One region of the Paenibacillus sp. J22TS3 genome, then DNA from elsewhere that is predicted to be linked to it. Evidence: riboswitches for the same ligand, from Rfam matches in the RefSeq annotation. Region 1 holds a riboswitch; each other region holds the start of a gene.
The links. Region 1 has a riboswitch for cyclic di-GMP ahead of KJS63_RS11260 (methyl-accepting chemotaxis protein). Riboswitches for the same ligand answer to the same signal wherever they lie in the genome.
Positions count from the first base shown of each region.

Region 2: linked by a shared signal. The riboswitch ahead of KJS63_RS21625 (anti-repressor SinI family protein) and the one ahead of KJS63_RS11260 (methyl-accepting chemotaxis protein) in region 1 are both predicted to bind cyclic di-GMP.
Region 3: linked by a shared signal. The riboswitch ahead of KJS63_RS20045 (transglutaminase-like domain-containing protein) and the one ahead of KJS63_RS11260 (methyl-accepting chemotaxis protein) in region 1 are both predicted to bind cyclic di-GMP.

Region 1 is NZ_BOSF01000003.1:341,516-344,796, reverse strand. Features, by position in the region: gene KJS63_RS11265 (SDR family NAD(P)-dependent oxidoreductase) at 1-220, opposite strand, end outside; gene KJS63_RS11260 (methyl-accepting chemotaxis protein) at 241-1,968, opposite strand; cyclic di-GMP riboswitch class I at 2,125-2,213, opposite strand; gene KJS63_RS11255 (ABC transporter substrate-binding protein) at 2,394-3,281, opposite strand, start outside.
Region 2 is NZ_BOSF01000008.1:78,710-81,990, reverse strand. Features, by position in the region: gene KJS63_RS21630 (MFS transporter) at 1-1,273, shown strand, start outside; gene KJS63_RS21625 (anti-repressor SinI family protein) at 1,545-1,715, opposite strand; cyclic di-GMP riboswitch class I at 1,747-1,831, opposite strand; gene KJS63_RS21620 (hypothetical protein) at 2,429-3,281, shown strand, end outside.
Region 3 is NZ_BOSF01000007.1:32,526-35,806, forward strand. Features, by position in the region: gene KJS63_RS20040 (response regulator) at 1-545, opposite strand, end outside; gene KJS63_RS20045 (transglutaminase-like domain-containing protein) at 654-1,463, opposite strand; cyclic di-GMP riboswitch class I at 1,478-1,558, opposite strand; gene cysI (assimilatory sulfite reductase (NADPH) hemoprotein subunit) at 1,723-3,281, opposite strand, start outside.

The DNA.
Region 1 (3,281 bases):
GCACTTGGGCCGAGTCGCTGACATCGGCATGGAAAATCTCCGCCTTCACTCCATAGCTCTCGGCTTCTTTCTTGACAGCAAGGGCATCGCTATCCTCGCCGATATAATTGATCATCACATTTGTTCCAGCTTTGGCGAACTCCAGTGCCACCGCTCTGCCAATGCCTTTGCTGGCGCCAGTGACCAGCGCCGACTTGCCTTGTAGTCCTGCATAACCCATAAGATCATCGCTCCTGTCTGTTAGACTTTGAATGTTTTGATTAATTCCTGCAGGGATTGTGACGTCTCGCTTAAGGATTCTGTAGCCTTGGCCACTTCCTTAATAAATTGCAGCTGCTGTCCTGAGGCATAAGCGACTTGATCGGATTTGACCGCAATATCCCCAGCTGCCGATCTGAGCTCAGTTACCGAAGCGGTAACCTCTTCGGACGAAGCCGAGATTTGCTCGGAGGAAGCAGAGACTTCCTGCATCTGCATGGCCACATTCTTGGTGGATTCAAGAATCTGATCGAATGCCTTGGCTGCTTCCTCCATTAGAGCGAGACCATGGCGAACGTCCTGCTGCCCTTCCTGGGCAATGGTCTGCGACTCCTCTGTGCTGTGTGTAATGCTTGCTAAGTGTTCGGCAATGGTACTGGCAGAGCGCCCTGTGCTCTCGGCCAGCTTGCGGATTTCGGATGCGACCACCGCGAAGCCGCGGCCATGCTCCCCGGCGCGTGCAGCCTCAATAGAAGCGTTAAGTGACAGAAGATTTGTCTGTTCAGCCACATCGGTGATCAGCTGGGTCATTTCATTGATCTCGCCAATCTGGGAGTTAAGCAGCTGGATGACATCTGCAATACGGGTAACAGAATCCGTAATCTTGTTCATCTGGTTCTGCAGCTTCTGAACGGATTCCTGTCCGCTCTGAGCGCTAAGAGCCATCTGCTCGGACTCCTCTGATGCGGCTGAAGTGGATTCAGCGATACGCTGAATGCCGATGGCTGTCTCTTCGAGAACCGTTACAGTCTCATCGGTAATCTTGGAGGTCATTTGAGTTTTCTCGGCCACTTCAGCCATGTCGTTGTTAACCTTAATGGAGTAAGTCTCAGTCTCCTGGGAGCTTGCGGTCAGCTGCTCGGAAGACGAGGCCACATGCTCGGACGACTCTTGAATGTTCAGGATCAGAGTACGCAGACTGGTCTGCATTTTGACAACAGCCGAATTAAGCTGGCCGATTTCATCGTTCGACTTATAGCTGAGCTGTTCACTGCTGAGGTCGCCTTCTGCAATCCGGTTGGACACATGCACAATCGACTTCAGCGGTTTCAGAATCATATTGATGATGGAGTAGATAACAAGAGCTACAATTACGAGTCCGATCAGGGTGATAATCACCTGCTGGTTGCGGGCCTCGTTTGACAGCTTGTGGATGTAATCCGCCGAATAGTCGATCCCGATCACTGCGATGACTTGTCCATCCACCTTGATGGGAGAGAACACCGTTCTCCAGGTGCCGAATGGATCATCGAAGATATCGGTAACCTGGGATTCTCCCGTCGCATATACCTTCTTCGCAGCTTCCAGGTGAATAGGAGCCAGATCAGCAAACAGCGCGCCGGGTTTGTAAATTTCATTCAGATTCGTTGTGAACGCCTGAGTGGTCACTTTATCGTCCTTAAGGCTCCAGATATAACTCCAGCTCATCACACCTTGGTCTTTCTGAATTTGATCCAGCTGCTTCTGCAGGTTTGTAAAGTCCGGGTTCCCAGGCCCGTTCTTACTGATCAGGCGGCTGACCTGCTGCGGATCGACCTGCATGCTGGTCAGAGTTCCTACACTTAGCAGCTCTCTTTTCAAATCATTAGATAGATTCGTCTTCAGAATATTCAGGCTGAAATAAGAGACCGCCGCAAAAATAAGCACAACCACAACGATAACGATAATTGAAACCTTGTACTTCAATGATAGATTCCTTGCTTTTTCCACAATCTCTTCTCCTTTGATATGGCGATTCTTCCCTACAGAATGCTCTGTGGAAACCCACGGTGTTTGACATCAACCCTCCTGAATTTATAAAAATAAAAAAAAGCGCCTGCCTAAATAGACAGCGCTCATACTTCATTCTTCATTCTGAGAATAATGATTGGCGGCCTGTCTACCATAGGACTGAGAGTTCCTTTAGGCACGTGGCTTTGCGTCCCCGGGTTTCCACGGGTTTGCCTTTGCAACTTTAGAAGTAAAACTAATGTACCAAATTTAGACAAATTAATCTATAATTCTTACAATTTTGACATTTATAATAGGGCTTTCAGGCTAGTATTAAGGCCGTATTAAATAAAAAAGCGGAAAATCCCCTTGGAAGGGACTTCCGCTTTCCATATTGTATAGACCATGCGCAGCTTCAGCTGGGCCTACTGTTTCACAATGTCGCTGACAGCCTTATCAAGCTTCTCCAGCAGCTGGTCTCCATTGATCTGCTTGCCGAGGTATTCTTGCATGGCGGCTCCAAAGCCTTGGGTGACCCCATCCGGGAACAGATCCCAGTACCAGCCCAGCGCAGTGGAGGATTTGCTCTGAAGATCAACCGCGACCTGTCCGATATCACCGGATTCGGCTTTAATGGTGGTCATGGCAGGGATGAACTTGAACTGCTTGGTAATGAACTTCTTGCCGGTCTCAGAGGTGACCAGCCAGTTAAGGAAGGCTTTGGCTTCTTCCGGGTGCTCGGATTTGCTGTTCACAATATAGTTATTCGGAACGCCAATCAGCACGGAGCCCTCCTTGTCACCAATGGGAAGAGGAAGAATACCCAGCTTCAGATTCGGATCAACCTTGTCAATATCGCCTTGCGTCCAGTTGCCCTGCATCATCATGGCTGCCTTGCCAGCAGCGAAGTTAGCTACCTGAGTGGCATAATCGGTGGTCATCTTCTCCTTCTGGGCATTGTCGAAGATCACATTTACCAGATCAAGCCATTGTTTGAATACTTCATTGCCTTTAAATGTGGCCTTGCCCGCTTTGACATCCTCCACAAATTTCTTCGGATCGGGTTGGTTGGCCGTACCGACATTCACGAGGTGAATTCCGAGCGACCACCATTCATTGGTGGCTTCGAACGGGGTAATGTTCGCTGCCTTAAGCTTCTCCACCGCTGCTTTCAGCTGTGGGAGTGTCTTAGGCTCTTCGGTAATACCTGCCTTTGCAAACAAGTCTTTATTATAAATAATGCCGTATCCTTCGACGTTCATCGGCATGCCATACAGCTTGCCGTCCACGGTGGTCGGCGCTTTGGCGGTATC
Region 2 (3,281 bases), on a different contig from region 1:
GGGCGCAAGCATGTACACGTTTATATGTGGATTGTATATTTTGAAGCTAACGGGTTCAGGCAGCCAATTCGCCGTTACCCTAATCTGCGGCATGCTGCCGCGTATTATTCTGGGGCCTGTCGCTGGAGTTCTGGCTGACCGACTTAACCGCCGCAAATTAATTATCGGCTCAGATCTGGCTAGTGTTGCCGTCATGCTGCTGGGATTCTTCGCCGTAGCGGTCAACGGCCCGTCTGTGCCCTGGATTTACGCAACGCTGATCCTGTTGTCCGTATGCTCAAGCTTCTACAGCATTACCATCTCCTCCTCGCTGCTTATGCTGGTGGAAGAACGAAGCATACAGAAGGCCGGCTCCATGAACCAGATGGCCACCTCCATCGGGAATATCCTGGGACCGGTTTGCGGAGGTTTCCTCTTCGCATTTGTCTCCTTGGATACCTTCATGCTGATGAATGCCGCGGGCTTATTCATTTCATCCTGCATGGGCTATGCGCTCAGGTTCCGCTCCGGCTCTCAAGCCAGCGAAGCCTCCGCACAACCAACAGATGACGCAAGACCTTCGGGTTCTCTGGCATCCCAATTGGTTGGAAGTCTGGCTGGAGGCTTCGGCTATGTCAGAAAGCATGGATTCCTATGGTCGCTTCTGCTCATCTGCTTCTGGGTCAACTTCTTTGCCAGTGCAATTGGTGTAACGCTTCCCTACATTATGGTGCATTCCCTCGGTATGGAATCCAGGGAATATGGCGTTGTCGATGCTTCATTTGCGGCAGGCATGCTGGTCATGGCAGCCATCCTGTCCGTCCGCAAGAATACGGTTAATCCACTGTCTCCTCTGCTAAGAGGACTGATCCTGCTGTCGGTGCTCATTGCCGCCATGTCACTGCCCTATCTGCCTTACTTCGGCAAGAGTCTGGCTTATTTCTATTACATTGGTCTCATGATGCTTATCGGTGTAGTCATTATTTATATCAACATCCCTCTTCAGGTGTTGTTCCAGACCACTATTGACCCGGAGTACCGGGGACGTGTATTTGGCATTATTGAGACGATGGCGGGCGCCATTGCTCCGCTCGGAACCATTTTATATGGCGTGCTGCTGGACTGGATTCCCGCATACTACCTTCCGGCAGTCTCAGGAATCTCACTGCTTGCCGTTACCTTGATCGGCAGCCGAAGCTTGCGGCTGGAATACAACACCTCCAAGGGAAAGCTTGTCACGGGTGCACTGAAGCCGGCTGCCGGATCATCCATACAGTCTGGAAGCTCTGTGTAGCAGGGAGCAGAAAAAGAACCTTCCATACTTATAAGCTATATAAGCTTATCGTATGGAAGGTTCTTCTCCTTTTTTATATAAAATGAACTTTAGAATGAACCGATCTCAGCGGAGAGGACGAATGATTCTGAAAAAGCGAAGCGTCCGCCTTTGTCTCCGAAATGCCCCACTGATATCTAGTTCAAGCATTTCGGAGACAACAGCGGCCTTAAAGAACACTCGGCATCGCAGCGACCGAATAGGGTAACTTTCATAAGTTCATTTTATATAGCTACCTTATATTTATTCTTATCTTCTCAGCCTGCCGTTTCATCCTCAAGAAGCTTCTCACTTCCTCTGCTGAAACCCCCGCTTCCTTCGCACTGCGTATTAATCTGACCCATTCCAAATCCATCGCTGTGAATCGAGTCTTCTCCACAATCACCTGGGCGGACTTGTCCAAAAAATCTCCTCCTAAGATTATTCGAGTGTCCCCAGGCAGTCCAGCCATCCTAGTATCCCTACCTTAGATCTGAGACTTTGTGCCCCTGCTTTTCAACAGGTTTACCCTTTACTGGAATTTACCTATACAAGTTTGAAAGGAAACTACAGATCATATACCCACTTCAGTTAAATCCATTATAGCGAACTGCATTTAAAAAAGATGTCGTACTGCGGACCAATTCACCCTATTTTACTAATGGCGGTCTGATTATTTTGTAAATCCCAAGCTGTTTTTGCGAATGTAAATAAATGGTACTGGTACCTAGGATGTGTAGAACCGTTCTTAATAAGAAAAAACAGAGCGGTTTTGACTAAATAGTTTTTAGGTCAATGTACTTGTTCCATTGTTAACCATCATACCATAGTTCCCGATATAGTAAATCTAATTTCGGGGGAGTTGCTTAAATTTTGTTCTTAATAAAGAATGAAATAGTGAGTATTCAGCCGATAAACTTAGAATATAGGACATTTAGCTTAGTTATTGTTCTTTATTGAGGAAATTTAACTCTATTAGCAATTTTCCTTTCTGATAGAGTTGCTGTAATATTCAAATCAGAAAATTGTTCTTAATAAAGAACAAAGAGTGAAAGGAGAATTCCTCTGAGAACCTCTAGATTAAGAGGCGGCAAGCGACGAAGGGTACGGCATGCCCCCAGACAAATTACACGTACCTTGCAGACGGCTGTTGTCATCTCCATTCTGGTCATCACAGCCTCACACCAGGTTGGAACAACTTTTGGTGAATTCCATACGGAACAGGACAATACAGCGGTAATCCAAGCCTGCGGGATTTTCCCTAGTGAAATCAGGCTGATGCTGGAGGACCTGACCGGACATTTAAATATAGCAGTACAGCTTAAGAACACGCTGTCGTCCGGACCATCAACGGATACCGGGGAGATATCCCCCCACTCCTTCACTGGAAGGACACTGGAAGAGCTCAGCTCGGATGAACAGCTTATCCTATCCAGAATATCAGTTCTTCAGGGAACTTCGGTTCAGCTCAGCAGCCGTTTGGCTGACAATGAAGCCGCTTGGCAGAGCATCCGCTCTGAAATCCAGCAATCAGCCGATAAGGTCAACGGGATCATCGGCGAAATCAACCAGCAGCCCTCTAACTGCCTTGTAATCAGAGATCAGGCGTCTCTCCTTCAGCTGTCCGGGCAGTTGACCTCAATACCGGGGCTGTCAGCGGAGTTATCGGGACGGATCAAGGCTGTAATGGACTATCTGAAGCAGCTGCAAACCCTGGATACTACCGATGCCGGGAATGACCAGACAAATCCAAGCGATTTCTCCTCCACTGTTACTGGCGTGCCGGACTACAGCCAGGAGCTTATTCATCCTGTGTCCATCGATACTGGCCAAGACTCCCTGATCAGTGAGGAATGGGCCCAAGAGTATCGGCAGCTTCAATCAGAGCTGCAGGCATCCCTGAACTCTTGTACCACAGAGCTGGGCAGTTTAAGTGCCCAACTGTCTGAAATACAGGCCGCGATTGCGGCAGAACGAAGCCGCTTGGAAG
Region 3 (3,281 bases), on a different contig from region 1:
AGAGTTGATTTCCTGACCAGCTGACCCCGGTGCTGAATTAAATATAGAAACAGCTCCTGGGCTTTGGTGGTCCGCCAATGAAGCAGTGCAGGTTGACCCGGCTGCACTTCAATAGATACCTGCCGAAGAAGGTTTAATTTTAGCGGTGTATTGGAATCGGAGTGACTGGTCACATCCGGCTTCGATTTCAAAAGCCCGTCGATTCTGGCCAATGTCTTGGATAAACGCTCGGCACGAACGGGTTTAACAATATAATCAAGCGCATTGATTTCAAAAGCTTTAACTGCATATTCGTTATATGCTGTAACGAACACAATATGTATGTCTGGCTTGCTCTCCAGCAGCTGCTCTGCCAGTTCCAATCCGCTGATTTCTGGAAGGCTGATGTCCAGAAAAACAACCTGTACATCCCTCTTTAGAATCTCTTCCTTGGCCGTATAAGGGTCGGTATAAGCTCCCACAACCTCAACTTGAATCAGCTTCTTCAGCTGCCGTTCCAGGTAATCTAAGGCCAACTGCTCATCATCCACCAGGATCACTTTCATATTCTTACTCCTTAGACATCATAATCAGTACTTCTCCCAACGAGCCTAGAATAACATAATCTGTTTCTGCAAAGAAGCCCTGAGTATGCACCCAGGGCTTCTTGTCCTTTAATATTGTCTATCCGCAGTATATTTGGCTGCGTCTTTGATCATCTGATATTTAGTTGTGGTTCCCTTCCAGCCCGCATCAACTGTAGTATCGATAACGACCCACTTGTTATTCATATACACTTCATTCCAGGCATGGTATGTAGTTACATAAGCTGTCTTGCCCATGTCAAGCTTCGTCGGAATGTTTACACTTCGCAGCATGGCGGCGAACAAAGCGGAATAACCGTAGCAGGTATCCTTGCCCACTGTCAACGTGCGGTCAATTTGCGGTATGTAATCAGCCGGAATATTCAAGGCCAACTTCTTATCGTATTTGATATTGCTCACCACAAAGTTATAAATCGCTTTGACCTTCTGCTCATCCGTTGTTAAGTTTTTCGTTAATGCCTTGGCCTTGGCAACTGCGGCGCCCGCCTGTGCCCATTTCACATTCTGAATGGAATTAAGGTATACCGCGGTTGGCTCCTCAAGCTCCACGTTAACGGAAGCTTCATAAATAACCTGATATTTGCCGTTGCTCTTTTGTTCAAGAACACTGATTGCATATTCTCCGTCTCCCAGCTGAAGTGGAAAATTCTCCTCAGTGACACCTGGCAGTAGGCTGTATGTATATTTCTCATTGCCTTTGGCTATTAGCACTTTCGTCTTGACACCAGACTTCACCGTGTATTTGATTCCAATAACACCTTTGTCCACTTTGGTATCATTCAGCCAGGTCCCGCTCTCGGCCCTAACTGCAGTCCCACCATTCATAACCGTACACAACAACAGAAAAAAAGACAACAAAAAAACAACACTACGCTTCATCTTATAAAACTCCCTTCGGTGGCTAGGCTGCCATCTTGTTAGAAGGCCCTATAGCTTTGCGTCCCTGCCTTTCGACAGGTTTGCCATTATCGTGTAAAGTTCTATTTGCAACAGACAGCTGAGCTTGTCTGGATGAAATTATCGTACCATATCTTTAATTCAAAACAAGACTTTTTGTCGAATTTTATTAAAAAAATATCTCCACCGGTCACATCCACGCAAACCGGAAGAGATATTTAATCTTAGATTCAGTTACTGCTTACGCATGAAAATTCTGTCCGTCGGTCACTTCGGGCACGATGCCAACGCGGATCACGTAATCCCCAAAATGCTCACCAGGATGCCGGTCCTTCGCATACTGTGCAAGGATTGGCTCCAAGGATTCCAGAATTTCAGCTTCGTTAATATTCTCCTTAAACAGCTTGTTCAGACGGTTGCCTGAAAACCCTCCGCCCAGATACATATTGTAACGTCCCGGAGCTTTGCCGATAAACGCGAGTTCCGCGAGGGCAGGCCGTGCGCAGCCATTGGGACAACCGGTCATGCGGATGACGATCTCCTCGTCTTGAAGGCCATGCTGGGACAGCATAGGCTCAATTTTATCCATCAGTGAAGGAAGATAACGCTCGGATTCGGCCATCGCAAGCCCGCAAGTCGGCAGCGCCACACACGCCATCGAATTCCGGCGCAGGGCAGAATAATGCTTGCCGTCTGTAAGGTTGAACTGCTGAATCATGGACTCAATCTTTTTCTTTTTCTGAGTGCTTACATTTGCGATAATCAAATTCTGGTTTGGTGTCAGGCGAAAATCCCCGGTATGCACCTTGGCAATCTCTCTGAGGCCTGTCATAAGAGGATAACCTTCCTCGTCCTTCACACGGCCATTCTGGATGAAGAGGGTAAAATGCCATTTCCCATTGCTGCCCTTAACCCAGCCATAACGGTCACCATTGTGGTCAAATTGGAAAGGACGTGCCTCCTCAAGCTTCCACCCCAGGCGCAGGGTCAGCTCGTTTACGAACCAATCAAGGCCGCGGTCATCAATCGTATACTTGAAGCGGGCATGCTTCCGCACAGACCGGTCGCCATAATCTCTTTGAATCGTGACCGTCTTCTCCGCCACCTCGATCAGCTGCTCCGGTGTACAGAATCCGATGACTTTGGACACCTGAGGGTAGGTTTTCGGATCACCGTGAGTCATTCCCATACCCCCGCCAACGGAAACGTTGAAGCCTTTCAGACGGCCGTTCTCGGTAATAGCAATGAGGCCAAGATCCTGAGAGAACACATCTACATCGTTCGATGGAGGAACAGCTATGCCGATCTTGAATTTACGCGGGAGATAGACCGGTCCGTAGATCGGTTCCTGCTCCACGCCCTCACGGCTGTCCACAATTTTCTCCCCATCCAGCCAAATTTCATGGTAGGCCCGGCTGCGGGGGTCAAGATGAGCGCTTACCTTGCTGGCCCATTCGTATACCTCCGAATGAATTTCGGACTGGTAAGGATTCGGGTTGCACATCACATTCCGGTTCACGTCACCGCAGGCAGCAAGTGTGCTCAGCATGGCGTCATTCACTTCGCGGATCGTATTCTTCAAGTTCCACTTGAGTACGCCATGGAGTTGGAACGACTGCCGAGTCGTCAGCCGGATCGTTCCGTTTGCATACTTGTGTGCCACACGGTCCATCATCAGCCATTGCTCCGGAGTTACGACTCCACCGGCGGCTCGTACCCGAAGCATGAACTGATAGGCCGGCTCCAGCTTCTGCTTGGCCCGTTCGTTCCGCAGGTCACGGTCATCCTGCATGTAGCTTC